DNA from 2 places in the Kitasatospora sp. cg17-2 genome. Region 2 is predicted to be linked to the other one. Evidence: predicted binding sites of a transcription regulator. Region 2 holds the regulator's gene; the other holds the start of a gene.
What was found. The regulator HspR, encoded in region 2, represses chaperone genes until heat shock. The targets are predictions, from matches to a motif close to TTGAGNNNNNNNNNCTCAA.

Region 1: a site for HspR is predicted at 1,633-1,651, ahead of lon (endopeptidase La). Genes of this name have one in related genera too.

What each region holds. Positions count from the first base shown of each region.
Region 1 is NZ_CM132923.1:6,070,951-6,086,856, reverse strand. Features, by position in the region: gene lon (endopeptidase La) at 1-1,610, opposite strand, end outside; gene ACW14Y_RS25695 (rhomboid-like protein) at 1,823-2,638, opposite strand; gene ACW14Y_RS25690 (response regulator transcription factor) at 3,188-3,925, shown strand; gene ACW14Y_RS25685 (sensor histidine kinase) at 4,015-5,145, shown strand; gene ACW14Y_RS25680 (multifunctional oxoglutarate decarboxylase/oxoglutarate dehydrogenase thiamine pyrophosphate-binding subunit/dihydrolipoyllysine-residue succinyltransferase subunit) at 5,497-9,267, shown strand; gene ACW14Y_RS25675 (serine/threonine-protein kinase) at 9,564-11,627, shown strand; gene ACW14Y_RS25670 (DUF6104 family protein) at 11,676-11,855, shown strand; gene ACW14Y_RS25665 (DUF4097 family beta strand repeat-containing protein) at 12,054-12,983, shown strand; gene ACW14Y_RS25660 (PadR family transcriptional regulator) at 12,985-14,079, shown strand; gene ACW14Y_RS25655 (zinc-binding dehydrogenase) at 14,243-15,205, opposite strand; gene ACW14Y_RS25650 (NAD(P)-dependent malic enzyme) at 15,301-15,906, opposite strand, start outside.
Region 2 is NZ_CM132923.1:5,148,814-5,164,719, forward strand. Features, by position in the region: gene ACW14Y_RS21815 (LysR family transcriptional regulator) at 1-1,022, opposite strand, end outside; gene ACW14Y_RS21820 (SLAC1 family transporter) at 1,094-2,218, shown strand; gene ACW14Y_RS21825 (LuxR C-terminal-related transcriptional regulator) at 2,827-3,861, shown strand; gene ACW14Y_RS21830 (hypothetical protein) at 3,848-4,309, shown strand; gene ACW14Y_RS21835 (TIR domain-containing protein) at 4,317-4,943, opposite strand; gene ACW14Y_RS21840 (TrmB family transcriptional regulator) at 5,506-6,537, opposite strand; gene ACW14Y_RS21845 (heat shock protein transcriptional repressor HspR) at 6,741-7,268, opposite strand; gene dnaJ (molecular chaperone DnaJ) at 7,276-8,430, opposite strand; gene grpE (nucleotide exchange factor GrpE) at 8,589-9,224, opposite strand; gene dnaK (molecular chaperone DnaK) at 9,221-11,068, opposite strand; gene ACW14Y_RS21865 ((Fe-S)-binding protein) at 11,380-13,602, shown strand; partial or broken gene manB (mannose-1-phosphate guanylyltransferase) at 13,978-15,051, shown strand; gene ACW14Y_RS21875 (YIP1 family protein) at 15,333-15,906, shown strand, end outside.

The sequences.
Region 1 (15,906 bases), 920 kb from region 2:
GCCCGCTCCAGCTGGCGCGGGAGCAGGTGGTCGCGGGCGATGACGACCTTCTCGTCCTCGGTGTAGCCGTCCAGGCGGACCAGCTCCATCCGGTCGAGCAGCGGCTCGGGGATGGACTCCAGCACATTGGCGGTGGCGAGGAAGACCACGTCGGAGAGGTCCAGCTCGACCTCCAGGTAGTGGTCCCGGAAGGTGTGGTTCTGCGCCGGGTCGAGCACCTCCAGCAGGGCGGCGGCCGGGTCGCCCCGGTAGTCGGAGCCGACCTTGTCGATCTCGTCGAGCAGGACGACCGGGTTCATCGAGCCGGCTTCCTTGAGCGCCCGGACCAGCCGGCCGGGCAGTGCGCCGACGTAGGTGCGCCGGTGGCCGCGGATCTCGGCCTCGTCCCGGACGCCGCCGAGCGAGACCCGGACGAAGGTGCGGCCCATGGCGCGGGCCACCGACTCGCCGAGCGAGGTCTTGCCGACGCCGGGCGGGCCGACCAGCGCGAGCACCGCGCCGCCCGCCCGCCGTCCGCCGCCCTTCGGGGCGACGGCCTCGTCCGGGGCGTCGGGCTGCCCCAGGAGCGCCTGCTCGGCCCGGCGCTTGCGGACGGCCAGGTACTCGACGATGCGGTCCTTGACGTCGGCCAGGCCGGCGTGGTCGGCGTCCAGCACCGCGCGGGCGCCGGCGATGTCGTAGCTGTCCTCGGTCCGCTCGTTCCAGGGCAGCTCCAGCACGGTGTCCAGCCAGGTGCGGATCCAGGAGCCCTCGGGCGACTGGTCGCTGGCCCGCTCCAGCTTGTCGACCTCCTTGAGGGCGGCCTCGCGGACCTTCTCCGGGAGGTCGGCGGCCTCGACCCGGGTGCGGTAGTCGTCCTCCTCGTCGGCCGGGTCGCCGTTCAGCTCGGCCAGCTCCTTGCGGACGGCCTCCAGCTGGCGGCGGAGCAGGAACTCCTTCTGCTGCTTGGCGACGCCCTCCTCGACGTCCTTGCGGATGGTGTCGTTGACCTCCTCCTCGGCGAGGTGGTCGCGGAGCAGGCCGAGCGCGTACTCCAGTCGCGCGACCTGGTCGGCCTCCAGCAGCACCTTGAGCTTCTGCTCGGCGGTGGCGAAGGGCGCGTAGCCGATGTTGTCGGCGAGCTCGCCGACGCCCTCGATCGCGGCCACCCGGTCGACGATCTGCCAGGCACCGCGCCGCCGCAGCCACTGGGTGGAGAGCGACTTGTACTCCTTGACCAGCTCGGCGGCCCGGCCGGCCACCGGGGTGCCGACGGAGGACTCGCGGAACGGCGTGGTCTCCACCCAGAGCGCGGCGCCGGGCCCGGTGGTGCCGACGCCGATCCGCACCCGGCGCACCGCGCGGACCAGTGCCGCCGGGTCGCCGTCCGCCAGCCGGCCGACCTGCTCGACGGTGGCGAGGGTGCCGGCCGCCGCGTAGGAGCCGTCCACCCTCGGGACCAGCAGCACCTGGGGCTTCCCGGCACCGCCGGTGGCCGCGGCGCGCGCGGCCTCGACGGCGGCGCGGACCTCGGCGTCCTTCAGGTCCAGCGGGACGACCATGCCCGGCAGGACGACCTCGTCGTCGAGCGGCAGCACGGGCAGGGTGAGCGGTGTGGACGTCGATGCCATGATCTCTCCCCAGTCAGTGAACTTGAGTCGACCTGACTAAGGCTTGGCGGCCCCCGGATGTTCCCCACCACCTGTTCGCCGTGAGCGAACGGAACGGGGTCGGCGCGGGCCGGCGCGGGGCCGTCAAAAAGGCCCGGTATGCGGACCGGGAAGCGGTCCCGGCGGACGGACCCCGGCCGCGCGGGCCCGGAGGCGGCCCCACCCGCACGGCCTCAGGAGCGGCCCGGCCACGCGGACCCGGGAGCGGCCCGGCGGACCGCGGACGCGGACGCGGAGGCCGGCCGGGACGACAGCTCGGCGGGCACCCCGAGCGGGGCACGGCGGGGGGCCCGGCGCGGCCGGTGGCCGTCCCAGCGGCGCAGCCACCGCCAGAGCGCCACCCCGGCCAGCAGCGCCGCCGGATGGCCGATCCCGGTGACGAGGTCCCGCTCGGTGGCGATCTGGTCCGCGATCAGCGCCACCGCCAGCGCGAGCACGGCCACGCGCCCCGCCGGCCGGAGCAGCCCGGCCAGTGCGCCGAGGCTGGCGAGCACGCCGTAGCTGACACCGATGTCGAGGTGGTCCATGGCGGCCGGCTCCATCCGCCCGGTCTCCACCGCGGCGACGACCACACCCTGGGAGAGCAGGGTGGCGGCGACGTGCCCGGCCGCGAAGACCACGGCCGCCCGGCCGGGGCCGACCCGGCGCTCCAGCGGCGCGACGGTGAAGGCGAAGGCCCAGAGATAGGGCATCCAGACCGGTCCGGCCACCCAGAAGCCGCTGAACAGCAGCGCGCGCAGCGGGTGCTGCAGAAGATTGTGCCCGTCCGAACTGGAGGCCTCCTGGAGCCGGAGCACGAGCTCCGGGTCGGCCAGTCCGGCGAAAGTCGTGGTGGCGCCGACCACGGCGAGGTAGCCGAGGGCGAAGGGATTGCGGCGCAGGGTCGGCACCCGGGCCAGGACCCAGTCGACCGCCCCGGTCCGCAGACCGGCCCGGAGCATCCCGTACGGCGGCCCGCCGTACCCGGCGGGCACCTGTCGATCCGTCATGCCGCCTCCGCTCCAACGCCCGCAGCCGTCACCCGCGCGTGTCCAACGTACCGGCGCGTTCCGGAAATCCCACCCCCACGAATTTGTCGTGGTCACGGTACGTCCGACAGCTGGGAGTCCGCTGGGAGAACGCCGTGAGGATCCGGGGTCCGAACGGGCCCGCATTGGTCCAGACCTTCCACCCCTTTCGGGGCCCCTTTCCGCCCTGACCGGCGGCTTGGTGTCAACTCATGTGCATACGTACCGTTACAGAGTGAAAAAACGCCGGGTAAGGTATCGGCCCGTGCCCACTTCCCGGTGGGCCGGAAAGCCGGTCCGAGCGACCGGTCCGTGGGCCGGAAATGTCCGGTCCACCTGCCGGGAATCACCTGCGGTCCGTACGCTGCGAGGTGTACGGGAGACGGAGAGCGGCCCACGCCCTCGCCGTCACCCCCGCACGCGACGGGACGGCGGACCCGGCACAGTCCACGACGGAACAAGACTACGAAGCGGAGCCTTCGCCATCCCCACAGGTGGCCGGCCCGCAGCCCTGGGGGCGGTGGCGTGACCGTGACAGAAATTCAGCAGGACAACCAGAACACCGGCGGCACGGTGAGCAGCCAGCGCAGAGTGCTGGTGGTGGAGGACGAACCCACGATCGCCGAGTCGATCGCGGCCCGGTTGGGCGCGGAGGGCTTCAAGGTGGCGGTGGCCCACGACGGCCCCGGCGCCGTCGACGGCTTCCACACCTGGCAGCCGGACCTCGTCGTCCTCGACATCATGCTGCCCGGCTTCGACGGCCTGGAAGTGTGCCGCCGGATCCAGGCCCAACGCCCGGTGCCGGTCCTGATGCTCACCGCGCGGGACGACGAGACGGACCTGCTGGTCGGCCTCGGCGTCGGTGCCGACGACTACATGACCAAGCCCTTCTCCATGCGCGAACTGGCCGCCCGGGTCAATGTGCTGCTGCGCCGCGTCGAGCGCGCCCAGCAGGCCGCCCGGACGCCCGCGCTGGGCAGCCTGCGCTTCGGCGAGCTGGAGATCGACCATGTGCAGCGCCGGGTCCGGCTGGCCTCGGGCGACGTCCACCTGACGCCGACCGAGTTCGACCTGCTCGCCTGCCTGGCCGCCCAGCCGCGCGCCGTGCTCACCCGTGAGCAGTTGCTGGCCGAGGTCTGGGACTGGACGGACGCGTCCGGCACCCGCACCGTCGACAGCCACGTCAAGGCACTGCGCCGCAAGATCGGCGCCAGCTGGATCCGCACCGTGCACGGTGTCGGGTACGCGCTGGAGGCACCGCTCTCGTAGCGGCACCACCCTCGGACACCGGGCCGCCGGGGGGCCCGTTGTCCCGAACCGCCGTGCGGCGGACCCACGCGGGGGACCACAGGGGACCAATGACCTTTCCACAGCAACGCAACGGGGACATCGACGGCAGTCGGCCGCCCACCCTGGCCGCCCGCGCCGCGAAACGGGTCTGGGCCGACATCCGGCCGCTCGACCCGGTCCGCTCCATCAAGGGCAAACTCGCCCTCCTGGTGATCGTCTCGGTCTTCCTGGCCACCGGCATGGTGGTCGTGGCGATCCGGTCCGAGACCCAGATCCGGATCATCATGATCTTCTCGATGATCGCCTCGCTGCTCTTCATGCAGTTCCTCGCGCACGGGCTGACCGCCCCGCTGCGCGACATGACCGCCGCCGCCCGCGCGATGGCCTCCGGCGACTACAGCCGCCGGGTCGAGGTGAACTCGCGCGACGAGATCGGCGAGCTCGCCGCGACCTTCAACCAGATGGCGTCCGACCTGGAGGCCTCCGACCGGCACCGGCGCGAGCTGGTCGCCAACGTCTCGCACGAGCTGCGCACGCCGATCGCCGCGCTGCGGGCCGTGCTGGAGAACGTGGTCGACGGCGTCGTCCAGCCCAACCCGGCGACCCTGGGTGCCGCGCTGGAACAGACCGAGCGGCTCGGCCGGCTGGTCACCCACCTGCTCGACCTCTCCAAGATCGACGGCGGCGTGGTCGACCTGGACGCGCGCCCGTTCGAGGTGCGCGAGTTCCTGGACGGCGTGCTGCGCGGGGTCACCGTGGACGGCGCCACGGCCGGCGGGGCCTTCTCCCGGCGCGGCGACGTCCGGCTCGCCCTGGAGGTCAGCCCGGCCGGGCTGACCGGCGTCGCCGACACCGAACGGCTGCACCAGGTGGTGGCCAACCTGGTCGACAACGCCTGCAAGCACTCCCCGCCCGGCGGCACCGTGACGGTGCGGGCCAGGCCCGACGAGGGCCCGGGGGCGCTGCTGCTGGAGGTCGAGGACGAGGGTCCCGGCATCCCGGCGGCGGACCGGGCCAGGGTCTTCGAGCGGTTCGGCCGCAGCGGCACCGCGACCGCGGCCGGGCCCGGCGCCGACGGCGGGACCGGCCTGGGCCTGGCCATCGCCCGCTGGGCGGTGGACCTGCACGGCGGGCGGATCGAGGTCGCCGAGGCGGCGAGCGGCTGCCGGATCGAGGTCCGGCTGCCCGGACCGCGCTGACCGCGCTCCGCGTCGTGGGTCCGGCCCCGGACCCACGACGCGGACGAACCAGCGGCCCGGGACACGGACGGACCGGCGGCACGGGACGGATGTCACAGATCCGACACAGTGCACAAAGAGGACCGACGCCCATCTTTGTCCGTTTTTGTCACACTTTGGATGGCGATCGGAAGCAGTCGGTTCCCCGCCGTTGTGGCTTTCTAACGCACATTTCCAGCCAAACCGCAGGTCAGGACTGTGATCTGGGCGACGCCTGCCCCCCGGGGACTGCGCGATCACTGATCGGAGGCGTAGCCTTAATCCCCGCTGTCCAAACATCCCAAAAGGAAGCGGAAGAGGGCGGTTGCCGCCGTGTCGCCACAGTCCCCTGAACACCCCAACAGCTCGGCTAGCTCCACTGGCTTCGGCCCCAATGAGTGGCTCGTCGACGAGATCTACCAGCAGTACCTCCAGGACCCGAACTCGGTCGACCGAGCCTGGTGGGACTTTTTCGCCGACTACAAGCCCGGTACCGAGGTGACCCCAGTGACCCAGGCCGCGACCCAGGTCGGCGTGACGCCGACCCCCGCCGCCGCCCCCGCGCCCGCCGCCGCTCCGGCCGTCCAGGCCCCCGCCGCCCCGGCCGCCCCCGCGCCGGTGCAGCAGGCCCCGACGGCTCCCGCGGCCCCCGTGGCGCCCGCGCCGCTCGCCGCCGCCCCGGCAGCGCCCCCGGCGCCCAAGGCCGCCGCCCCGGCGCCCGCGCCGGCCCCCGCGAGCGCGGGCCCCGAGCTGGTGCAGCTCCGCGGGCCGGCCAAGGCCGTCGCCACCAACATGGACGCCTCGCTGGAGGTGCCGACCGCCACCTCGGTCCGCGCCGTCCCGGCCAAGCTGCTGATCGACAACCGCATTGTCATCAACAACCACCTGCAGCGCGCCCGCGGTGGCAAGGTCTCCTTCACCCACCTGATCGGTTACGCCCTGGTCCAGGCCGTCAAGGCCTCCCCGGGCATGAACCACAGCTACAAGGTGGAGGACGGCAAGTCCTACCTGGTCAAGCCCGAGCACGTGAACCTCGGCCTGGCCATCGACCTGGTCAAGCCGAACGGCGACCGCCAGCTCGTCGTCGCGGCCATCAAGAAGGCCGAGACCCTCGACTTCTTCGGCTTCTGGCAGGCCTACGAGGACATCGTCCGCCGGGCCCGCGCCAACAAGCTGACCATGGACGACTTCACCGGCGTCACGGTCTCGCTGACCAACCCCGGCGGCATCGGCACCGTGCACTCCGTGCCGCGCCTGATGCAGAACCAGGGCACCATCGTCGGTGTCGGCGCCATGGAGTACCCGGCCGAGTTCCAGGGCTCCGCCCCGGAGACCCTGGCCCGCCTCGGCGTCTCCAAGATCATGACGCTGACCTCGACCTACGACCACCGCGTCATCCAGGGCGCGGCGTCGGGCGAGTTCCTGCGCACGATCCACCAGCTGCTGCTGGGGCAGAACGGCTTCTACGACGAGATCTTCGAGTCCCTCCGGATCCCGTACGAGCCGGTCCGCTGGGCCACCGACGTCGCCACCACGCACGACGACGAGGTCAACAAGACCGCCCGCGTCATCGAGCTGATCCACTCCTACCGGGTCCGCGGCCACCTCATGGCCGACACCGACCCGCTGGAGTACAAGCAGCGCAAGCACCCCGACCTGGACGTCACCACCCACGGCCTCACCCTGTGGGACCTGGAGCGCGAGTTCGCGGTCGGCGGCTTCGGCGGCCAGCGGATGATGAAGCTCCGCGACATCCTCGGCCTGCTGCGCAACACGTACTGCCGCACGGTCGGCATCGAGTACATGCACATCCAGGACCCGAAGCAGCGCAAGTGGCTGCAGGAGCGCCTGGAGAAGCCGTACACCAAGCCGGAGCGCGAGGAGCAGCTGCGCATACTGCGCCGGCTGAACTCGGCCGAGGCCTTCGAGACCTTCCTGCAGACCAAGTACGTCGGGCAGAAGCGTTTCTCGCTGGAGGGCGGCGAGTCCCTCATCCCGCTGCTGGACGCCACCATCGACTCGGCGGCCGAGCACCGCCTGGACGAGGCCGTCATCGGCATGGCCCACCGCGGCCGCCTCAACGTGCTGGCCAACATCGTCGGCAAGCCGTACGGCAAGATCTTCGGCGAGTTCGAGGGCAACCTCGACCCGAAGTCGATGCACGGCTCCGGCGACGTGAAGTACCACCTCGGCTCCGAGGGCACCTTCACCGGCCTGGACGGCGAGACCATCAAGGTCTCGCTGGCCGCGAACCCCTCCCACCTGGAGGCCGTGGACCCGGTCGTCGAGGGCATCGCCCGCGCCAAGCAGGACATCCTGGACCAGGGCGGCACCACCTTCCCGGTGCTGCCGATCCAGATCCACGGCGACGCGGCCTTCGCCGGCCAGGGCGTCGTCGCGGAGACCCTGAACATGTCGCAGCTGCGCGGCTACCGCACCGGCGGCACCGTGCACGTCGTGGTGAACAACCAGGTCGGCTTCACCGCCGCCCCGGCCTCCAGCCGCTCCTCGATGTACTGCACCGACGTGGCCCGCATGATCGAGGCCCCGATCTTCCACGTGAACGGCGACGACCCGGAGGCCGTGGTCCGCGTCGCGCGGCTCGCCTTCGAGTTCCGCCAGGAGTTCCACAAGGATGTCGTGATCGACCTCATCTGCTACCGCCGCCGCGGTCACAACGAGGCCGACAACCCGTCGTTCACCCAGCCGCTGATGTACGACCTGATCGACAAGAAGCGCTCGGTGCGCAAGCTGTACACCGAGGGCCTGATCGGTCGCGGCGACATCACCATGGAAGAGGCGGAGCAGGCGCTCCAGGACTTCCAGGGCCAGCTGGAGAAGGTGTTCGCCGAGGTCCGCGACGCCGCCCAGGCCCCGGCCGCCGCCACCAGCGGCAAGCCGGTCGCCGACTTCCCGGTCACCATCCGGACCGGCATCTCCGAGGAGATGGTCAAGCGGATCGCCGCCTCGCAGGTCAACCTGCCGGACTGGCTGACCGTCCACCCGCGACTGCTGCCGCAGCTGCAGCGCCGCGCCGGCTCGGTCGAGGACAACACCATCGACTGGGCGATGGGCGAGACCCTCGCCATCGGCTCGCTGCTCATGGAGGGCCACCCGGTCCGCCTGGCCGGCCAGGACAGCCGCCGCGGCACCTTCGGCCAGCGGCACGCCGTCCTGATCGACCGGGCCACCGGCGAGGACTACACCCCGCTGCAGTACCTCACCGAGGACCAGGCCCGCTACACCGTGTACGACAGCCTGCTGTCCGAGTACGCGGCGATGGGCTTCGAGTACGGCTACTCGCTGACCCGCCCGAACGCGCTGGTCATGTGGGAGGCGCAGTTCGGCGACTTCGTCAACGGCGCGCAGACCGTGGTGGACGAGTACATCGCCTCCGCCGAGCAGAAGTGGGGCCAGCACTCGGGCGTCACCCTGCTGCTGCCGCACGGCTACGAGGGCCAGGGCCCGGACCACTCGTCCGCCCGCCCGGAGCGCTTCCTCCAGCTGTGCGCGCAGAACAACATGACGGTCGCCATGCCGACGCTGCCGTCGAACTACTTCCACCTGCTGCGCTGGCAGGCGCACAACCCGCACCACAAGCCGCTCGTCGTCTTCACCCCGAAGTCGATGCTGCGTCTGAAGGCCGCGGCGAGTGCCACGGAGGAGTTCCTGTCCGGCTCGTTCCGCCCGGTCATCGGCGACACCACCGTCGACCCGGCGAACGTCCGCAAGGTCGTCATCACGGCCGGCAAGTTCTACTACGACGTGGAGGCGGCCCGCACCGAGCGCGGCGTCACCGACACGGCGATCGTCCGGGTCGAGCGGCTCTACCCGCTGCCGGTGGCCGAGCTCCAGGAGGAGCTGGCCAAGTACGGCAACGACGTCCAGTTCGTCTGGGCGCAGGAGGAACCGGCCAACCAGGGTGCCTGGCCGTTCATCGCGATGAACCTGGTCGACCACCTGCAGGTCGTCATCGGCCGCAGCGCCGACGGCCCGCGGCTGCGCCGCGTCGCCCGCACGGCCTCCTCGGCCCCCGCGGTCGGTTCGGCCAAGCGTCACGGCGCCGAGCAGCAGGCGCTGCTGGAGGAGATCTTCACGATCTGACGCACCGGCTCCCACCGGTCGTCGCGCGCGAGCACGGCAACGGCCCCCCGCCTCCCTGGATCCCAGGGGAGCGGGGGCCGCCGTCGTTCCCCGGCCCGGCCCGGACCGGCCCCGGCGGACCGCGGCCGCGCCGTGTGCGAAGGTCCCAGCTCTGCAACCAATGCGGTACCGACCTGCGCGAGCAGCTGACGGGTCGATAGGTTAAGCGTCGCCGGACCGTCGGCCGGGGGCCCGTCGTCGCGCCCACCGGCGGAGCCCGGTGGACCTCACCGCTCTCCCAGGGGGATCAGAACCGCATGACCGCCGACACGCCACGGGACACCGCCGACACGCCTCTCCCGCCGGTCTTCCAGCCGCTGCTCCCCGACGACCCCAGGGAGGTGGGCGGCTACCGGCTGTTCGCCCGGCTCGGGGCCGGCGGCATGGGCCGCGTCTACCTCTCCTACACGCCCGGCGGTCGGCCGGTGGCGCTCAAGGTGGTCCGCCCGGAGTTCGCCGAGGACGGCGAGTTCCGCCGCCGGTTCGCCCAGGAGGTCTCCAACGCCCAGCGCATCCACGGCCTCTACACCGCCCAGGTGATCGACTCCGGCGGTCTGGACTCGGACGCGCCGTGGCTGGTCACCGCCTACGTCCCCGGGCCCTCGCTGCAGCAGGTGGTCCGCGAGAACGGCGCGCTGCCGGTGCGCACCGTGCTGCTGCTGATGGGCGGCATCGCCGAGGCACTGCAGGCCATCCACAGCGTCGAGGTGGTCCACCGCGACCTCAAGCCGGCCAATGTGCTGGTGGCCGGCGACGGCCCGCGGGTGATCGACTTCGGCATCGCCCGGGCCGCCGACGCCACCGCCCTGACCGGCACCGGCTACCGGATCGGCTCGCCCGCCTTCATGTCCCCGGAGCAGGCCCAGGGCCGCCCGGTCACCCCGGCGACCGACGTGTTCGCGCTCGGCGCGCTGGCCGCGTACGTGGCCACCGGCAGCGCGCCGTTCGGCGACGGCCCGGACACCGCCGTGCTCTACCGGGTGGTGCACGAGCAGCCCGACCTGGACGCCGTGCCGGCCGACCTGCGCGAGCTGGTCCTGCGCTGCCTCGCGAAGTCCCCGGAGGACCGGCCCCGGCCGGCCGAGATCATCGACCTCGCCCGCAACCACCCGAGCGTCGGCGGCCAGCTGCGCTTCGCCGACGACTGGCTGCCCCGGCAGGTCAACACCGAGATCACCCGCCGCTCGGACCTGCCGAAGACGCCGCCCACCCCGCTGCCCGCCGCGCCCCCGCTGCCCTCGGGTCCGCCGACCGGGTCGTCCCCGCTCACTCCGCCGGTGGCCCCGCCGCCGCCGGCCGGGGCCCCCGCCACCCACGCGGCCACCGCGCCGTCCTTCGGCCCGCCGCCGCCCGGCTTCGGCCCCGCCCGGCCCGACACCCCGCCGCCCGGCTTCGTCCCGCCGCCGCTGGGCGCGTACGGCGCCGCGCAGCCGACCGGCGAGGCCCCCACCGGCCCGCTGCTCGGCGCCCCGCCCACCGTCCCGCTGCGGCCGGAGCCGCCGTCCTACGACACCCCGCCGCCCGGCCCGGTGGTCACCGACAGCCCGGCGCCCGCGCCCGAGCAGGCCCGCAGCAGGGGCGGGGTCTCCTGGAAGGTCCTGCTGACCGTCGCCCTGGTGATGGCGGTCGGCGGCACGGCCGGCGGGGTCGCGCTGATGGCCAAGTTCAACAAGGACGACAACAAGAACAACTCCGCCCACCAGTCGAGCGCGGGCTCGGGGAGCTCCCAGCCGGCCGCGCCGCCGGCGGGCAGCGCCTCGGCGGCCGCGACCACCCCCGCGGCCGTCCCCTCGGCCGCCCCCACCTCGCCCACGACCACGTCCTCCGGCTCCTCCGTCGGGGCGGTGACCGCGCCCCCGTCGGCCTCGTCCGGTCCCGGCGTGACCGCGCCGGCCCGGCCGACCGGCTACTCCCCGCTGCTGGCGCAGAAGCCGCTGTCCATCCCCGGCACCGACGCGTACTACGACTCCTACCGGATCGACCTGGACGCGGGGACGGTGGTGCCGCGCGGCACCGACCTCAAGTGGGGCCTGGGCCTGAACGCCACCGGCAGCAGCAGCAAGGCCAACTCCTTCGTCACCGCGGGCGACAACAAGTCGGACTTCGCGGTGATCACCGAGTCCACCGTGACCCCCGACCAGTGCGCCGTCGCGATCGACTCCCGGCCGGACACCGACCTGTCCTTCAACCGGGTCTCGCCGGGCCGCCTGCTCTGCATCCGGGACCGGATCACCCGCAACATCGCCGTCGCGGTGGTCGAGGTCGCGGACGTCACCACCGGCGCGGTCAAGCTCACCGTGAGCACCTGGCGCGCCAGCTGACCCGGTCTATCCTGACCAGGTCGAATCCCCACCGGACCGGAGCGAACCGTGTATTTCACCGACCGAGGCATCGAGGAGCTGGCGAGCCGCCGCGGCGACGAGGAGGTCACCTTCGAGTGGCTGGCCGAGCGCCTGCGCGAGTTCGTCGACCTCAACCCGGACTTCGAGGTCCCGGTCGAGCGGCTGGCCACCTGGCTGGCCAGGCTCGACGACGAGGACGACGAGTGACCTGGTGAAACGGTCGTCGTGAGGGCCCGGAGGCAACCGCCTCCGGGCCCTCTCGTGTGCTCCCCGTAGGGGCACGTCTCGGGGTCCGCTCCGGGTCGGCCTCGGGGTCGGACTCCCTTGACTTCGCCGTCACGCGATATATCGTCTTTGGAAGAGGACGCGATACATCGCGAGTCACGGCAACGGGAGGCGGCAGAGATGAGCCAGTGGACGGTCGAGGGACCCGACAGGATCACCATCGAGGAGACGGTCCGGACGCTCCAGGTGCGGACCATCGACGGCACGGTCAACGTGGTCGCCGCCGAGGGCCCCGCCCGGCTGGAGGTCACCGAGCTCAAGGGCGAGCCGCTGCACGTCACCCTGGTCGACGGCGTCCTCACCGTCACCTACAAGGACCTCAGCAGCTGGAACGAGTTCGGCGACGTGCTCAAGTCGGTCGAGTCGGTGAAGGGCTTCTTCTCCTCCTTCAAGCGCAAGCGGACGGCCGCCGTCACCGTGACCGTCCCGGCCGGGACCGAGGTCAAGGTCGGCACCGTCTCCGCCACGACGACGGTCTCCGGCTTCAACGAGCACGTCTCGACGCAGACCGCCAACGCCGACATCACCCTGGTCGGCCTGACCGGGCGGACCGACGCCAACACCGTCACGGGCGACGTGGACGCCCAGTCGGTGGCCGGGCAGCTGCGGCTGAACACCGTCTCCGGCCGGCTGACCGTGCTCGCCGGCACCGCCGAGAAGGTGAGCGCCAACGCCGTCACCGGCGCGGTCACCCTGGACCTCGCGGCCGCCGCCGCCGCGCAGATCAAGGTCAACACGGTCAGCGGCGCGGTCGGCGTCCGGCTGCCCCCGCTGACCGGCACCAAGGTCGAGGCCGGCACCACCAGCGGCGACCTCTCCTCCGGCTTCGAGGAGCTCACCGTCACCGGTAACTGGGGCACCAAGCGCCTCTCCGGCCAGCTCGGCGACGGCAGCGGCAGCCTCTCGGTCACCACCGTCTCCGGCGCGGTCACCGTGCTCCAGCGGCCGGAGGCCGAGGACGACACCCGGGCCGCCCGGGAGCTGCCCGCCCCCGACCTCACCAAGTCCGACGCCCCCGGCACCGGCCCCGACCTCACCAAGGAGGCCTGACATGACCCCCGTCTTCGGCCACGGTCGGCTCCGGCTCTACCTGCTCAAGCTGCTCGACGAGGCCCCGCGCCACGGCTACGAGGTCATCCGCCTGCTGGAGGAGCGCTTCCAGGGCCTGTACGCGCCCTCGGCCGGCACCGTCTACCCGCGGCTCGCCAAGCTGGAGCAGGAGGGGCTGGTCGCCCACAGCACCGAGGGCGGTCGCAAGGTCTACCGGCTCACCGACGCCGGGCGGGCCGAACTCGCCACCCGGCAGGGCGAGCTGGACGCGCTGGAGCTGGAGATCCACGACTCGGTGACCCAGCTCGCCGGGGCGATCCGCGAGGACGTCCGGGACAGCGCGAAGGACCTGCGCGAGCAGCTCTGGGGCGCGGCGGCCGAGCAGGCCGGGCGCGGCACCCCGGACGCCGGGGAGCAGGGCCGGGAGAACACCGGGAACCCGTGGGCCGGGCCGTGGGGGGACCAGGCCGCCTGGCAGCGCGCCAAGGAGGAGTTCGCGGCCTTCAAGCGGCAGGCCAAGGAGCAGGCGAAGCGCGCCAAGGAGCAGGAGAAGGCCGCCAAGGCCAAGGCGAAGGCCGCCGAGGAGGAGGCCCGCCGGCTGCGCGAGCAGTCCCGGGCGGCCCGGACCGCGGCCCAGCAGGAGGCGCTGCGGCTCAAGCGCCGGGTGGAGCAGCAGGTCCGCGAGCACGCGGCGCGCGGCGACTGGTCGACCGGGCTGGCCGAGGGGCTCTCCGAGCTGACCAAGGGCCTGGCCGGGCTGGCCGACGCGGCCCGCTGGGGACAGCCCGGGGAGTCGAAGGAGGACCCGGCCGCCGAGCGGGTCACCGTCACCCGGATCGACCTGGACAAGAACGACCTGGACGGCAGCGATCCGGACGGGCCGGCCGACGCCGTTCCGACCGAGCTGCCCGGGTGGACCGCGGTCGACCCGGCCGGAGACCCGGCCCGGGAGCTGGAGCGGCTGCTCGACCGCTTCCGCGACCAGGTCCGCGACGCGGCCAGGGACGGCGGGGTGACCCCGGCCCGGCTGGCCGAGGCCCGCGCCGTGCTCGGCACCGCCGGCGAGCGGCTGAAGCGGCTGCTCGACCGCTCCTGACCGACCCGTCCGGCAACCGGCGCCCGGCTCCCCGCACAGGGAGCCGGGCGCCGGCGCGTCACGGGGTCACCGGCGTCACGGCGTCACGGCGTCACGGCGTCACGGCGTCACGGCGTCACGGCGTCACGGCGTCACGGCGTCACGGCGTCACGGCGTCACGGCGTCACGGCGTCAGGACGAGCTTGCCGAACACCTCGCCCTTGGCCAGCCGGGCGAGCGCGTCCGGCGCCCCCTCCAGCGGCAGCACCGAGTCGATCACCGGCCGGACCCCGGTGGTGGCGCAGAACGACAGCAGCCCCGCCAGCTCCTCCTTGGTCCCCATGGTCGAGCCGACCACCCGCAGCTCCAGGAAGAAGATCCGGTTCAGTTCGGCGGCCGCCGGGCTGGGGCCCGAGGTGGCCCCGGAGATGACGATCGTGCCGCCCGGGCGCAGCGACTTCACCGAGTGCGACCAGGTCGCGGCGCCGACCGTCTCCATCACCGCGTCCACCCGCTCGGGCAGCCTGGCCCCGCTCGGGAACGCCGCGTCGGCGCCGAGCTCCACCGCCCGGTCCCGCTTGGCCCCGTCCCGGCCGGTGACCCAGACCCGCAGGCCGGCCGCCTTGCCGAGGACCACCAGCGCGGTCGACACCCCGCCGCCGGCGCCCTGCACCAGCACGGTGTCGCCGGGCTTCACCCCGGCGTTGGTGAACAGCATCCGGTAGGCCGTCAGCCAGGCCGTGGGCAGGCAGGCGGCCTCCTCGAAGGAGAGCCCGGCGGGCTTGGGCAGCAGGTTCCAGGTCGGGACGGCCACCTGCTGGGCGAAGGTGCCCTGGTAGCGCTCGGTCAGGATCGAGCGCGGCTCGTCCGGGCCGACCCCGTGCCCGCTCTGGCCGATCACGGAGTGCAGGACCACCTCGTTGCCGTGCTCGTCGATGCCGGCGGCGTCGCAGCCGAGGATCATCGGCAGCTTCTCGGCGGGCAGCCCGACCCCGCGCAGCGACCAGAGGTCGTGGTGGTTCAGGCTGGCGGCCCGGACCGTGACCACGCTCCAGCCCGGTCGGGCCACGGGTTCGGGGCGTTCGCCCAACTCCAGCCCGCTCAGCGGGTCGTCGGCGTCGATTCGTGCGGCGTAGGCAGCAAACATGCACCGGACGATAGCCAGTACGCCCCCGGGCCCGGAACAACGCGTGAGTGTGACGCGTGTCCCGGGCCCGGGCGGGGTTCCGGTACGGGTACCGGCTAGCGGCGGGCGACGCCCTCGGCCCGGGCGGCCTCGGCGACGGCCTTGGTGACGGCCGGGGCGACCCGCTCGTCGAACGGCGAGGGGATGACCTTCTGCGGGGTCAGCTCGTCGGCCACGACGCCGGCCAGCGCCTTGGCGGCGGCCAGCTTCATGCCCTCGGTGATCCGGGTGGCCCGGACCTGCAGCGCGCCGGCGAAGATGCCCGGGAACGCCAGCACGTTGTTGATCTGGTTCGGGAAGTCGCTGCGGCCGGTGGCCACCACGGCGGCGTACTTGTGCGCGACCTCGGGGTGGATCTCCGGGTTCGGGTTGGCCATGGCGAAGACGAACGCGCCCTCGGCCATGGTCGCGACGACCTCCTCCGGCACGGTGCCGCCGGAGACGCCGATGAAGACGTCGGCGCCGGCCATCGCGTCGGCCAGGGTGCCCTTGAGGCCGGTCCGGTTGGACAGGCCGGCGATCTCCGCCTTGACGTCGGTCAGGTCCTCGCGGCCCTGGTGCACCACGCCCTTGCGGTCGCACACGGCCACGTCGCCGATACCGGCCGCCAGCAGCATCTTGGCGATGGCGATGCCGGCCGCGCCGGCGCCGGAGATGACGGC
Region 2 (15,906 bases):
TCGCTCCGCGCGGCCGCCCCGGTCGCGCCGGCCGCCGTGCCCGTCCCGGTCGGTGGCCGGGCCGCCGACCTCGGCGGGAGGCTCCGCGCCTGGGCCATCCTCGCCTGGTGCGTCCCCGCCGTCCGCCGGGTCAGCGCCAGCAGGTCCCGGGCCGGTCCGGTCGGCCGCTGCCCGGACGGCCAGACCGCCCGCAGCGGCCGCCGCAGGTCCAGCTCCTCCGCCAGCCGCACCGCCACCAGCCGCCGGGTCGCCAACTCCTCCACCACCGCCAGCTCGCTCAGGCAGACCGGCCCGGCGCCGGTCATCGCCGCCGCCTTCAGCGCCGTCGACGAGGCCAGCTCCAGCCGGGGCGGCGCGGCGCCGCCGTACGGGGCCAGCGCCATCTCCAGCACCTCCCTGGTTCCCGAGCCCGGCTCGCGCAGCACCAGCGGGGTCGCCGAGAGCTCCGCCCCGGACAGCGGCGCGCGCCGCCGCGCCCACGGATGGTCCGGCGCCACCACGACCACCAGCCGGTCCGCCGCCACCACCGCGCCCGCCAGGCCGGCCGGCGGCAGCGGCCCCTCGACGAAGCCCAGGTCGGCGTCCCCGGCCAGCACGTGCCCGGCCACGTCCGCCGAGTTGGCGGTGCGCAGCGTCACGGCCGTCCCCGGATTGGTCGCGTGCAGCGCCAGCAGCCAGCCCGGCATCAGGTACTCGGCGACGGTCAGGCTGGCCACCACGGTCAGCCGGGCGTCCCGGCGCTCGCGCAGCGCGTCGATCCCGGCGTCCAGCGCCTGCGCCGCCTCCACCACCTGCCGGGCCCACTCGACCACCAGCCGGCCCGCCTCGGTGGGCCGGGAGCCGCGCGGGGAGCGCTCCAGCAGCGGGACGCCGATCTGCCGCTCCATCCCCTTGATCCGGGCGCTGGCGGTCGGCTGGCTCACCCCGATCTCGGCGGCGGCCCGCCCGACACTGCCCAGCCGGGCCACCGCGAGCAGCAGCTCCAGGGCACCGATTTCGGGGACGCGCGGGGAGAGGGGCATAGATTCAGGCTATGCCCTCATAGAGCGGGCGGCGCTACCGGCGGCCGACCTCCCGGGGGACGGTTGATGCCATGGTCACCCTGCTCAGCGCCGCTCCCCCCTTGTCCGTCCGGGCCCGTCTCGCCGACCGGGCCCGCCGCCTCGACCTCTCCCAGCTCACCCCGAACTGGTACGCGGTGGTCATGGGGACCGCGATCGTGGCGAACGGCGCGGCGGCCCTCCCGGTCCGGTGGCCCGGCCTGCTGGGGTTCGCCGAGGTGGTGTGGGCGCTCGGACTGGCCGCCCTGCTGCTGCTCGGCACCGCCCGCGCGGTCCACCTGACCCGGCACCGCGAGGCCGCCAGGGAGCACCTGCTGGAGAACCCGGCCACCGCCGTCTTCTACGGCTGTCCGCCGATGGCGCTGCTCTCGGTCGGCCTCGGCACCCTGACCGTCGGCTCCCGGGTCCTCGGCACCGGCCCGGCCGTCGCGATCGACCTGGTGCTGTGGACGGCGGGCACGCTGTACGCGCTGGCCGTCGCGGTCGGCATCCCCTATCTGATGATCACCCGGCACAAGGTCTCCCCGCTCGGGGCCAACCCGACCTGGCTGCTGCCCGTGGTCGCCCCGCTGGTCGCCTCCGCCGCCGGCCCCGCGCTCGTCCCGCACCTGCCCGCCGGCGGCGCCCGGGAGGCCCTGCTGTACGGCTGCGCGACGCTGTTCGGGATCGGCCTGCTGGCCACCCTGGCCCTGCTGCCGGTGGTGCTCACCGGCCTGGTGCACAGCAAGCTCTCCGCCCTGGCGCTCACCCCGACCCTGTTCCTGGTGCTCGGCCCGCTCGGCCAGTCCACCACCGCCGTGCACCAGCTCGCCGACGCCGCCGGCCCGGTCCTCCCCGGGCTCGCCCCGGTCGCGCTCCCGCTGGCCGAGCTGTACGGCGTGGCCGTGATCGGCGTCGCGATGCTGTGGCTGCTGCTCGCCCTCGCCGCCAATCTGCGCGCCCGGCGGGCCGGGATGGGGTTCGGGATGACCTGGTGGGCGTTCACCTTCCCGATCGGCACCTGCGTCACCGGGGCCGCCGCGCTGGCCCGGCACACCGGCTTCGCCGGGTTCACCGGGCTCGCCGTCGGCCTGTTCGCGCTGCTGCTGGCGGGCTGGGCGCTCGCGGCCGGCGGCACGGCCCGCGCGCTGGCCGACGGACGGCTGCTGGCCCGCTGAGGCCCGCCGGGACCGGCCCCGACGGCCCCGCAGTACCGCCGCCGACGGCCTCCCGCGTCCGGTTTTCCGGACTCCGCGCGTCCGCCACCGACCGGACGGGCGGTCGGAGAACTTCCGCCACACCTCGCTGACCTGGACCTTCGCAGGAACCGGCAGCGACCCGCGGCGGTCGGGGCCGGTCCGGTGCTGCAGGTTTCTGCAATTGCGAGAACATGCAGCAGGGCGGCACTTGTTCACCGGCCGTCACGCTGTGAGGGTGGAGCCACGCCAGGTCGACCGGGCAACCGCAGCCCGACGACGGTGACTTGCTCTTCATTGCTGGATGCGACCGGCACGTCCGCACGTGCCTGCATATCGGGGGGGAAGAGCGCCGGCCGGGACGCCATGTGTGGTGATGGCCCCCGGGACCGGAGCCGGCGAGGCGTTGCTGCTCCGCCTCGCCGGAGGCACTGTGACCGCGGCGTGGACCGACGGCTCCCCGGACCCGTGTGCGACGGCACCCGGGGTCCGGGGGCCCGTCGGTCCCCAGTAGCGTGAGGGCCACCGGCCGCCGCGCGGCGCGCGAGGAGCACCAGACCCCCGAGAGAACCCGGCAGGGAGCGTTCGACGTGACGTTCGGAGCGACGGCCGATCCGAAGGACACCCCGGGCGGCACCCCTGACGGCGAGGGCACGACCGGCACCGGAGCGACCGCCGGCGAACCCGACGAGACCGCCCGCGGCCTCTACCTGGCGATCCTCGCCGACGGCGGCCGCATCCGCGTCGCCGACGTCCCCGAGGCCGACCGGGAGGCCGTCCGCCGGCTGGTCTCGATCGGCCTGCTGATGCCCAACCCGATGGACGCCTGCTACACCGCCGTGAGCCCCCGCTCGGTCAGCGACCGGCTCGGCGCCGAACTCCGCAGCGAGGCCACCCGGCTCCTGGTCCGCGCCGAGAACCTCCCCGGCACCCTGGACGCCCTCACCCGCGCCTACGACGCGATGCCCCGCCCGCCCGAGCGCTCCGGCGGCGCGGTCTACATCGAGGGCCACATCCACATCCGGCACCGGATCTCGCAGCTGGTCTCCGACTGCCGCACCGAGGTCCTCACCGCCCAGCCGGGGCCCCGCCCGGCCGACGCGCTCAAGATCGCGATCCAGCAGGACGTCCAGCTGCTCCGGCGCGGGTGTTCGCTGCGCACCATCTACCAGCCGGTCGCGATGTCCGAACCGCCCGCCCTCGCCTACGCCGAGGAGGTCACCCGGCGCGGCTCGCTGATCCGGATCCTGGACGAGCCCATCCAGCGGCTGATGATCTTCGACCGCTCGGTCGCCGTGATCTCCGCCTCGGACGACCACAGCACCGCCGCGTTCATCACCGACCCGGCCGGGATCGCCTTCATCGTCAACGCCTTCGAGCGCGACTGGTGCCGCGCCGACGCCATCGGCCGCTCCGCCGCGCCCGGCCGGGGCGCCGCCCACAGCGCTCCCGAACGCGTCGGCCGCCTCCTCGCCCGGGGCCTCACCCAGCGCGCCGTCGCCACCAGGCTGGGCCTGAGCGAACGCACCGTCGCCGCCCACATCTCCCGCCTGCGCGACCGCTACGGTGCCCAGACCCTCTTCCAGCTCGGCTGGCTGATGCGGGGCGGGCGTGACGACGGCTGACCCCGCCGTCGTCACGGGCTCGGGGGCGCTGAACACCTCCGGCTGCGGCCGCCGGGAGCTCCGCCCGTCCGTGCCGTGCGAGGGCGGCCGGGGCGCGGAGATCGACGCCGGCGACTCCGCCGCGCCGGAACGCCCGGTCGAGCCGGGACCGTCGGTGGTGGACGCCTCCTGCGGCCCGGTCGGTCCGCGGGCGGTCGCCGACCGGATCGGGGCGGGGGACCGTTCGACGGGAGCCCCGCCGACGGCCGAGGGCGTCGACCGGATCGCGCCCCCAGCCGGTTCGGCGGGGAGCGCGGGTCCCGCGCGGCGGGCGGTCGCCTCGCGGCCGGGGCGCAGCGAACGGACCGTCACCGCTCGCACCGCCCGGCCGCGGGAACGCCACGACGCGGGGAAGCCGTTCCGGCTCGGCCGGCGGACGCCGGAATCCCGGACGGGGACCGGTGCCTGACCCGCGATCAGCCGGCGGCCGCGCCGGTGGGCCAGTAGCCGGTCGGGCCGACGGCCGGGGGCTGCTGCCGGGGGACGGTGAACTGCTCGCCGGGGGCGGTCCAGAAGCCCTCGCGCAGGGAGAGCGCCATGCCGGCCCAGTCGAGGGCGGTCTCCACGGTGTGGTGGAGCGCCTCCTGGGACCAGGTGTCGTCGAAGACCAGCGGCAGGACGGGGGCGACCTGCTCGATGGTGGCGATCAGCGGGTTGTGGGTGATGGCCTCGTCCACCAGCAGGACGATCGGCTTGCGCAGGGCGGACGCCCAGCCCAGCTCCAGGCTGACGCCGGCGGAGAGCGGTGCGCCCACGTAGGCGAAGACCAGGTCCGCGGACTGCAGCGCGCGGAAGTCCGACGGCACCCGCGGCTCGGGGGCGCGCCCGGCGACGGTCCAGGCGTCACTGTGGTGGGCGCTGTAGACGGCGGCACCACTGCGGAGAAGGGTGGTGCGGAGGGTCGTCAGCCGCGTCCGGCTGGCGAGAGTCACCACGCTGTCCGCCGGCCCGGTCAACCGCATCAGCGGCGCGGCCAGGAAGACTCGTGCACGCCGACCCTCGTGGGCCTGGCTGTCATGGTGACGCAGGTAGGGCTCAGTCATGTCGACTCCGGGGAGTGGCTGATCGGGTTCACCAGGTCCGGCAGGGTTGGGTCAGGGGTTCCGATCGGCGTGGCTGCGGTCTCCGCTCGAGGGGCGGGGCCGAATGGTGAATTGAAGGTACATCGGCAAGTGTGGTGAGCTTGCCGGGACCATCGGGAGCGAACTGATCGTCCATCGTGCGGGGCGGCCGAGTCCACTGCTTCGAGGTGGCATCTGACTGCCTGGCATGGAGATGACGCACTTCTGCGCAGGGGGCATGTGGCGCGCGCGTTCGAGCTGGGGCATTATGTGGTCGATTGCTCAGCTGTTCCCATTGCTCGATACCTTGCGACTACTCAGGAAGGCGTGATCGCATGCTTCGCCTGCGCCGGCACGTTCGCATTGTGGCGGCTTCGATCGCTGCCGTTGTAGCAGTATTGACCGCGAGCAGCCAGATTGTCTCGGCAGCTTCCGGCCAGCGGCCCGCGTCGCACAGCCCCGCGTCCTCGGAGCTGCGGACGCTGGCACTGACGGACAGCGACAGCAACTGGACCTGAGCCGGTCCGTCGGGGGGCTCGCCGGGTCAGTCGGTGACCTGGTCCAGCCCGTCCGGCCGGCTCTCGGGGTGACCGTGCTGAGGGGTTCGGGCCAGCACGTATCCGAGCTGGAACAGTGAATCGACCTTGTAGTCCTCCCGCATGTCCGCTATGTGACGTGCGAGGGTGCGTTCGCTGATGCCGAGACTCCTGGCTATGACGCGGTGGCTGGTGCCCTTCAGCAGCAGATCGATGATCGTCTGCCGCAGGCGTGAGATGACTTCCTGGGGTACCGCTCGGGCGCCGTCGAATTCGAGTGCGCGGTTCCAGTTGCGCTCGAAGATGTCGGAGACCAGATAGCTGATGATCGCCCTGTCGTGAATGAACGCGGCCACATTCAGGTCGTCGGCGACGGGAATGATGGCGGTCCGCCGGTCGACGACGATGAGTCGCGTATAGGGCTCGTCCAGCGTGCGGACTTCCCCGCCCCCGTCCGTGATCGCCAGGACGTAGTCCCTGGTGGCCGGGTGGTAGCGGGTGCTCGGGTGGTAGATCGTCCGGAACGAGGCGCCTCTCTGGAGGAGGGCCAGGTCCCGGTCCCGGCTGCTGGCGAGGGCCTCCGGGGGGCGGGGACCGCCCGGCTGCGCGGCCAGGAACTCCTCGGTACAGCTGGTGGTCAACTGGCCCAGCCGTTGGTTGATCAGCACTTTTCCGCGCACGTACTCGATGCTGCCGCCGGTCTGCTTCGGCGTGTGGAAAGCCTCGGTCAGGTCCTTCAGGTCGATCGGCAGTGCCTCGGCCCGGGAGAGCAGGTCGAGGGCCCGGCGCTGCCAGGAGGCGATGAGCCCGGACGAAAGCTGCTGGGGGTCCACGGCGACGAGGACGTGGGGATCGTCCGTGTCCGGCACCACCAGGCCGATGTCGAGAAGCTCCTGAAGGTACTCGGCGTCGGCGGCCTCCCGGTTTTCGGGCATCAGGCGACCGTGGGTGTGCAGGATGTCGAGATACAGCTTGCGCGCATTATCCGAAAGGACGCCGAGACCGCCTGAAGTGAGTCCGGGATCGGCCGGGTCGCTCATCTGCGGCTCCCTGGTGTCGGATAGGGCTGTGTGAAGCCGGGGCTCCGACTTCGACGGGGATCTTGGACAGAGCCTTCGAGGGCCGGCATCGGTGTTTCTCGATCTGCTGTTGCCTGCACCGAGCACTCTCTCACCAAACGCCGCGCCGCCGGCACCCCCCGGCCAGGGGGAAACCGGCGGCGACGGTGCCGCGGCGCGGGAGGTCAGCGCTTGGGGCGCCAGACCACCAGGGCGCTGGAGTGCGGGGTGGGCGGCTGGTAGGGGACCAGGTCGCGGCGGTAGGAGGCGTGGATGGTGGCCTCGCGCTGCTGGAGCGCGGTGGCCGCGCCCTCCAGGGAGTCGGCCAGTTCGGCGATGCGGGACTGGAGGGCGGTGACCTGGTTCTCCAGCTCGATGATCCGCTTGATGCCGGCCAGGTTGATGCCCTCGTCCTGGGAGAGCCGCTGGACCTCGCGCAACTGCTGGATGTCGCGCGCGGAGTAGCGTCGGCCCCGGCCGGCGGTGCGGTCGGGGCAGACCAGTCCGAGCCGGTCGTACTGGCGGAGGGTCTGCGGGTGCAGACCGGAGAGCTCGGCGGCCACCGAGATCACGTAGACCGGGGTCTCCTCGGTGAGCACGTAGTGGGGCTGCGGGGCGCTGCGGCGCGTGGTGCGACGGGCGCCGCCGCCGGGAAGGCCACCACCGGGAAGGCCGTCACCGAGGCCGGGTCCGATGGGTTCGTCGGGGATCATCTGGTCGTCACGCTCCCTTCGCCGCTCTGAACAGGGCGGCTCGTGGGTCGTCGGAGGCGGTCGCCTCGCGGTACTGCTCCAGTGCGGTCAGCGCGTCGCCGGTGACGGTCTGGGGCACCACGACCTCCACGGTGACCAGCAGGTCGCCGCGGGTGCCGTCCTTGCGGGTGGCGCCCTTGCCGCGGGCCCGCAGGGTCAGGCCGTTGGCGCTGCCCGGGGGCAGCTTGAGCTTCACCGACGGGCCGTTCAGGGTCGGCACCTCGATGGTGCCGCCGAGGGCGGCCTCGGGGAAGGTGACCGGCACGGTCACGGTCAGGTTGTCGCCCTTGCGTCCGAAGACGGGGTGCGGGTCGACGTGCACGGTGACGTAGAGGTCGCCGGGCTGGCCGCCGCGCTCGCCCTGGGCGCCCTTGCCCTTGAGCCGGATCCGCTGGGCGTCCTGGACACCGGCCGGGATCCGGACCTGCATGGTGCGGGCGGAGCTGGCCCGGCCGCTGCCGTGGCAGTCGGTGCACGGGTCGTCGACGATCATGCCGCGGCCGCGGCAGTCCCGGCAGGGCTCGGAGAGCGCGAACGCGCCCTGGCCCCGGCTCACGGTGCCGGAACCGACGCAGGTCGGGCAGACCCGCGGGGTGGTGCCGGACTTGGCGCCGGTGCCGTTGCAGAGACGGCAGGGGGCCTGGCTGGTCATCCGCAGCGGGACGGTCGCACCGTCGACGGCCTCCTCGAAGGAGAGCGTCACCTCGGTTTCGACGTCGGAGCCGCGCCGCGGCTGGGCCTGCCGGCCGCCCCGGTTGAAGAGGCCGCCGAAGACGTCGCCGATCCCGCCGCTGCCGCCGCCGCCCTGGCTGCCGTTGAACAGGTCGCCGAAGTCGAAGCTGTAGCTGCCGGTGCCACCGGGGCCGCCGGAGCGGAAGCCGCCGTTGGCGAAGAGGGTGCGGGCCTCGTCGTACTCCTTGCGGCGCTTCTCGTCGGAGAGGACGTCGTAGGCCTCGGAGATGTCCTTGAACCGCTCCTCGGCCTTGGTGTCGCCCTTGTTGGCGTCGGGGTGGAACTCGCGCGCCAGCTTGCGGTAGGTCTTCTTGATCTCTGTGGCGCTGGCGTCCTTCGGCACGCCGAGGACCTTGTAGTAGTCCTTCTCCACGTAGTCCTTGCCGCTCATGGCCGACGCCACCTCCCGAGGTCCATCGTCACAGTGCTGTCAACGGTCGGAACCCGGCCAGTGGTGCCGGGGACCCTCGACAGCGCGCTGCGGAGCCGTCCGCCGTACTGGCCGGCGTACGACTCCGCAGCGCAAAGGTTGTCAGCTGTCACCGGTGGTCAGCTGTCCGAGCCACCGTCGGCCTGGTCCTTCTTCTCCCCGCCCTTGGCGGTGTCGGCGTCCGGGCCGGGCGCGGTCTGGGTGCCCGGCTGGGGCTCCGCGACCGCGACCATCGCCGGGCGGATGATCCGCTCGCCGATCCGGTAGCCGGGCTGGAGGATCTGGACGCAGGTGTCCTCGGTGACCTCCGAGGAGTAGCTGTGCATCAGCGCCTCGTGCATGGTCGGGTCGAAGGGCTCGCCCTCCTTGCCGAACTGCTGCAGGCCCAGCTTGGCGACGACCGTCTCCAGCGACTCGGCGACGGACTTGAAGCCGCCCGTCACCTCGCCGTGGTCACGGGCCCGGCCGATGTCGTCCAGGACCGGGATCAGCGACTCCAGGATGTTGGAGACGGCGATCTCGCGGACCGTCAGCCGGTCGCGCTCGACCCGCTTGCGGTAGTTCTGGTACTCGGCCTGGAGGCGCTGGAGATCGGCGGTGCGCTCGGCCAGCTGCTTGGCCGTGGCGTCCCCCGAGGCGAGGCCCGCCTCGGTGCCCTCGGCACCGGCGGAGGCGGCCTCCTCGGCGGCCTTGATCACGGCCTCCTCGGCGGCGGAGTCGTCGCCGGGCTCGGCACCCTGCGGCTTCTCCGTCATGCCGCACCGCCCTTGGGCTTCTCGTCGTCCACGATCTCGGCGTCGACGACGTCGTCGTCCTTGGCACCGGCGTCACCGGCGTCGCCGGCCGCGCCCGCCGCACCGGCGGCGTCGGCGTTGGCGTAGAGCGCCTGGCCGAGCTTCTGGGCGGTGGTGGAGACCTTCTCCGAGGCCTCGCGGATCGCCGCGATGTCGTCGCCCTTCAGGGCCTCCTTGAGCTCGCCGATGGCGGTCTCGACCTCGGTCTTGACGTCGGCCGGGAGCTTGTCGGAGTTGTCGGCGATGAACTTCTCGGTGGAGTACACGAGCTGCTCGGCCTGGTTGCGGGTCTCCACGGCCTCGCGGCGCTTGTGGTCCTCCTCCGCGTACTGCTCGGCCTCGCGCATCATGCGCTCGATGTCGTCCTTCGGCAGCGCGGAGCCACCGGTGACGGTCATCTTCTGCTCCTTGCCGGTGCCGAGGTCCTTCGCGCCGACGTGCATGATGCCGTTGGCGTCGATGTCGAAGGTGACCTCGATCTGGGGCAGGCCGCGGGGGGCCGGCGGCAGGCCGGTCAGCTCGAACATGCCGAGCTTCTTGTTGTACGCCGCGATCTCGCGCTCGCCCTGGTAGACCTGGATCTGCACGGACGGCTGGTTGTCCTCGGCCGTGGTGAAGATCTCGGAGCGCTTGGTCGGGATCGTGGTGTTGCGCTCGATCAGCTTGGTCATGATGCCGCCCTTGGTCTCGATGCCGAGGGACAGCGGGGTGACGTCGAGCAGCAGGACGTCCTTGACCTCGCCCTTGAGGACACCGGCCTGGAGCGAGGCGCCGATGGCGACGACCTCGTCCGGGTTGACGCCCTTGTTGGCGTCCTTGCCGCCGGTCAGCTCGCGGACGAGCTCGGCGACGGCCGGCATCCGGGTCGAGCCGCCGACGAGGACGACGTGGTCGATCTCGGAGAGGGCGATGCCCGCGTCCTTGATGACGTTGTGGAACGGGACCTTGCAGCGCTCCAGCAGGTCCGAGGTGAGCTGCTGGAACTGGGCCCGGGTGAGCTTCTCGTCCAGGTGCAGCGGGCCCTCGGCGGAGGCCGTGATGTAGGGCAGGTTGATCGAGGTCTCGGAGGACGAGGACAGCTCGATCTTGGCCTTCTCGGAGGCCTCGCGCAGACGCTGCAGCGCCATCTTGTCCTTGGACAGGTCGACGCCGTGGCCGGCCTGGAAGACCTTGACCAGGTGGTCGACGACCTTCTGGTCCCAGTCGTCGCCACCGAGGTGGTTGTCACCGTTGGTGGCCTTCACCTCGACGACCCCGTCGCCGATCTCCAGCAGCGAGACGTCGAAGGTGCCGCCGCCGAGGTCGAAGACCAGAATGGTCTGGTCGTCCTTGTCCAGGCCGTAGGCCAGGGCGGCCGCGGTCGGCTCGTTGACGATGCGCAGGACGTTGAGGCCCGCGATCTCACCGGCCTCCTTGGTCGCCTGGCGCTCGGAGTCGGAGAAGTACGCCGGGACGGTGATGACGGCGTCGGTGACCGTCTCGCCCAGGTAGGACTCGGCGTCGCGCTTCAGCTTCTGCAGGATGAAGGCGCTGATCTGCTGCGGGTTGAAGTCCTTGCCGTCCAGCCCGATCTTCCAGCTGGTGCCCATGTGGCGCTTGACCGAGCGAATGGTGCGGTCCACGTTGGTGACCGCCTGGCGCTTGGCCACCTCGCCGACGAGCACCTCGCCGTTCTTGGCGAAGGCGACGACGGACGGCGTGGTCCGCGCGCCCTCGGCGTTCGTGATGACGGTGGGCTCGCCACCCTCCAGAACGCTGACGACCGAGTTCGTCGTGCCGAGGTCGATGCCGACCGCGCGTGCCATCGTAAATACCTCCACGGAAGAGTTGAGCTTTACAGGCTCAAGGATGCATGACGGGCCGGGACGCGTCAACAGCTATGAGTCCGGAGCGCTCAACTTTGGTGAGCCGCGGACGGCTGCGGCGGCCGCCGGGACACGGCCGGGGTGCCCCCGGGCGTGCGTTCACGTGACTGCCGCCATACCTTGAGCATCTTCAGGAGAAGTGGTGCCCGGCGGTAATGTCCGGGCCGTCGGCCCAGGAAGTTACCGACGAGTACACTGCCCCGGAGACACCGCACACCCGTAACAAGCAAGCCGCAGGAGACGGAGAGCCGATGCAGCTAGCAGCGATCGTCATCTCGCTGGTCACGTTCGTGGTCGGCACCGCGCTCGCCGCTCGTGCGGCGCTGTACATCTACCGGGTGGTGCGGACCGGCCAGCCGGACGCCGCCCGGTTCGGGCAGCCCGCCCAGCGGGCGAAGACCGTGGCGGTCGAGTTCGTCGGCCACACCCGGATGAACCGCTGGGGGATCGTCGGCGTCGCCCACTGGTTCGTCGCGGTCGGCTTCTTCACCCTGGGCCTGACCCTGCTCACCGCGTTCTTCCAGCTGTTCGACGCCGAGTTCGTGCTGCCGGTGCTCGGCGGCTGGCTGCCGTACGAGCTCTTCACCGAGCTGGTCGGCACCTTCACCACGCTGGGCATCGCCGCCCTGATCGTGATCCGCCTGCTGAGCCTGCCCGGCCGGGCGGGCCGCAAGTCCCGCTTCGCCGGCTCGATCGCCTGGCAGGCCTTCTACGTCGAGTACACGATCCTCGGCATCGGCCTGTGCATCATGATCCTGCGCGGCCTGGAGGGCGCGCTGGAGGGCGTCGGCTCCTACGAGGCCAAGTACCTGATCTCCTACCCGCTGGTGGCGGCCTTCCGCGGCCTGTCCCACGGGACCCTGGAGAACCTGGTCTACGTCTTCGCGATGCTGAAGATCTGCACCTCCTTCGCCTGGGCGATCACCATCGGCATCAACCCCTCGATGGGCGTCGCCTGGCACCGCTTCCTGGCCTTCTTCAACATCTACTTCAAGCGCGCGGAGGACGGCTCCACCGCGCTCGGCGAACTGCGCCCGATGACCAGCGGCGGCGCGCCGATCGACTTCGAGGACCCGGCCGACGACGCCGTCTTCGGCGTCTCCCAGGTCGAGCACTTCTCCTGGAAGGGCATCCTCGACTTCTCCACCTGCACCGAGTGCGGCCGCTGCCAGTCGCAGTGCCCGGCCTGGAACACCGGCAAGCCGCTCTCGCCGAAGCTGCTGATCATGAGCCTGCGCGAGCACGCCTTCGCCAAGGCCCCCTACCTCCTGGCCGGCGGCGGCAAGGACGCGGAGGGCGAGGAGAAGGCCACCGCCGAGCAGCTGGCGGACGTCCCGGCGGCCGCCCTGGCCGAGGCCGAGCGCCCGCTGATCGGCACCGCCGAGGAGAACGGCGTCATCGACCCGGACGTGCTGTGGTCCTGCACCACCTGCGGCGCCTGCGTCGAGCAGTGCCCGGTCGACATCGAGCACATCGACCACATCGTCGACATGCGCCGCTACCAGGTCATGATCGAGTCCTCGTTCCCCACCGAGGCCGGCACCATGCTCAAGAACCTGGAGAACAAGGGCAACCCCTGGGGCATGGCCACCAAGGCCCGTCTCGACTGGGTGAAGGAGCTCAAGAAGGAGACCGGCATCGAGGTGCCGGTGATCGGCGAGGACATCGACCCCGCCGAGGTCGAGTACCTGTACTGGGTGGGCTGCGCCGGCGCCCTGGAGGACCGCGCGAAGAAGACCACCAAGGCCTTCGCCGAACTGCTGCACACCGCGGGCGTGCAGTTCGCGATCCTCGGCAAGGAGGAGTCCTGCACCGGTGACTCCGCCCGCCGCCTGGGCAACGAGTTCCTCTTCCAGATGCTCGGCGCGCAGAACGTCGAGACCCTGAACGCCGCGCTGGAGGACGCCCCGGTCAAGCGGATCGTGGCGACCTGCCCGCACTGCTTCAACACCATCGCCAACGAGTACCCGCAGCTGGGCGGCCACTTCGAGGTCATCCACCACACCCAGCTGCTGCAGCACCTCATCGACGAGGGCAAGCTCGTGCCGGTCAACCCGGTCGAGGGCCTGATCACGTACCACGACCCCTGCTACCTGGGCCGGCACAACAAGGTCTACAGCCCGCCGCGCGAGATCATGGACAAGGTCCCCGGTCTGCGCCAGCAGGAGATGCACCGCCACAAGGAGCGCGGCTTCTGCTGCGGCGCCGGCGGCGCGCGGATGTGGATGGAGGAGCGCATCGGCAAGCGGATCAACACCGAGCGCGTGGACGAGGCGCTGTCCCTCAACCCCGACATCGTCTCCACCGCCTGCCCGTTCTGCCTGGTCATGCTCTCCGACTCGGTGAACGGCAAGAAGAACGAGGGCGCGGCCAAGGAGCACCTGAAGGTCGTCGACGTCGCCCAGCTGTTGCTCGACTCGGTCAAGGCGGTCCCGCCGGCCGAGGCGGAGGAGCCGCAGACGGTCGACGCCTGAGCGGCGTCCCGCCCGACGGGGCCGTGAACCGGCCCGGTTGTTCGACAGTTCTGCAACAACCGCCCGGCCCGGGGGGTGCCACCGGCATCCGCCCGGGCCGGGTGTTTTCCGGCATCCGCCCGGGGTTTTTCCGGTGACGGCCCCGGGCTTTCCCGGTGACCGCCCCGGGTCTTCGCGGCCGGCGCCCGGTCCCGTCCCGGGCGCCGGGGGCAGGACCACCGCGCGGCGCTCCTGTCAGAAGGAAATACAGTAGGCGCCGGACCGGCCGTGAGCCGGTCGATCCGTTCCGGCCCCCGGAACGGCGTACACCACACCGACGGAGGTATCGGCCCGCCGGGCCGGGCCGCACAGAGCACAAGGGGAACAGCGCAGACCATGACCGAGGCGATCATGCTGGTCGGTGGTAAGGGCACGCGACTGCGTCCGCTGACCACCCACACCCCCAAGCCCATGCTGCCGGTGGCAGGCGTCCCGTTCATCGCGCACCAGCTGGCGCGCGCGGCGGCGGCCGGGGTCACCCGCGTGGTGCTCGCCACCTCCTACCTGGCCGAGGTCTTCGAGGACCACTTCCAGGACGGCACCCCCTACGGCATCGAGCTGGTCTACCTGACCGAGCGCGAGCCGCTCGGCACCGGCGGCGCCATCCGCAACGCGGCCACCGGGCTCACCTGCGGCCCCGACGAACCGGTCCTGGTCTTCAACGGCGACATCCTCTCCGGCGTCGACATCGCCGCCCTGCGCGACGGCCACGTGGCCGCCGGGGCCGACGTCACCCTGCACCTCACCCGGGTCGAGGACCCGCGCGCCTTCGGCCTCGTCCCGACCGACGAGCACGGCCGGGTGCTGGAGTTCCTGGAGAAGCCGGAGACGCCGGAGCAGATCGTCACCGACCAGATCAACGCCGGCTGCTACGTCTTCACCCGCTCCGTCATCGACCGCATCCCGACCGGCCGCGAGGTCTCCGTCGAGCGCGAGACCTTCCCCGAGCTGCTGGCCACCGGCGCGCTGCTGCGCGGCGTCGTCGACACCTCGTACTGGCTCGACCTCGGCACCCCGGCCGCCTTCGTCCGGGGCTCGGCCGACCTCGTGCTCGGCAAGGTCGACTCGCCCGCCGTCCCCGGCCCGACCGGCGACGCCCTGCTGCTGCCCGGCTCGACCGTCCGGCACGGCGCGGTGCTCAGCGGCGGCACCGTGGTCGCCGAGGGCGCGGTGGTCGAGGCCGGCGCGATCGTCGAGGGCAGCGTGATCCTGCCCGGTGCCGTCATCGGTGCCGACACCCTGGTCAAGGACTCGATCGTGGGCGCCTTCGCGACCGTCGGCGACCGCACCGCGCTGGACGGCGCGGTGATCGGTGACGGCGCGATCGTGGAGTCCGACAACGAGCTGCCGAACGGCATCCGGATCGCCTGCGGCACCCTGCTGCCGGTCGGCGCGGTCCGTACCTCGGCCGGCCCGGGCGGGTGCCCGGCCGGTACCAGCGCCGCGGCCTCGGTGCACGGGCCGAAGGTGGCCGTGGGGCAGTAGCGCGCCGCCGTGACCCCTGCGGCGGTGGGGCCGTGACCCCCGCGGCGGTGGGGCCGTGACTCCGTTGCGGTGGCCGTGACTTCGCGGCGGTGGCCGTGACTTCGCGGCGGTGGCCGTGGTCCCGCGGCAGTAACAGGCTCGCTGCAAACCGGACCCGGTCCGGTGCCCGGCCACCGGGGTGCCCGCCGGGCGGGTACCTTCGGAACGTGGCTGGCAATCGATACGACAGCGGTCAGGGCGCCGACCCCCGTGGCGGATGGTCGGCGCCCCCGCAGCAGCAGGCGGCGCCCGGGGGGTACGGGCAGACGGACGGACCGGAGTACTTCACCGGTCCGCAGCAGGGCCCCGGCGGCCCGTCCGCCCCGCAGGGCCCGACGGACCCGTACGGTCCCGGCCCCCGCTCCCCGTACGCCTCGCAGCAGGACCCGTACGGCGGGCAGCGGGGGCCGTACCCGGGGCAGCAGCCCTACCCGGGGCCGGGGCAGCCGGGGCAGCCCTACCCGGGGCAGCCGGGACAGCCGGGGCAGCCGGGGCAGCCGGGGCGGCCCTACGGCGGGCCTCAGCGGGACCCGTACGCGGCCGACCAGCCCGGTCACACCCGGGCCTTCCCGGTCGGCGCCGACCCGTACGCGGGCGAGCCGTCCTCCTACGCCCCGGAGCAGCCGCCGTACTCCGACGGCTACGGGCAGCAGGGTGAGGCCCAGGGGTACGGCGACGACAACGTCGCCGTCTACCGGGCCGGCGGCCAGTCCGCGCCGCAGGCCACCGGGCCCAGGCCGA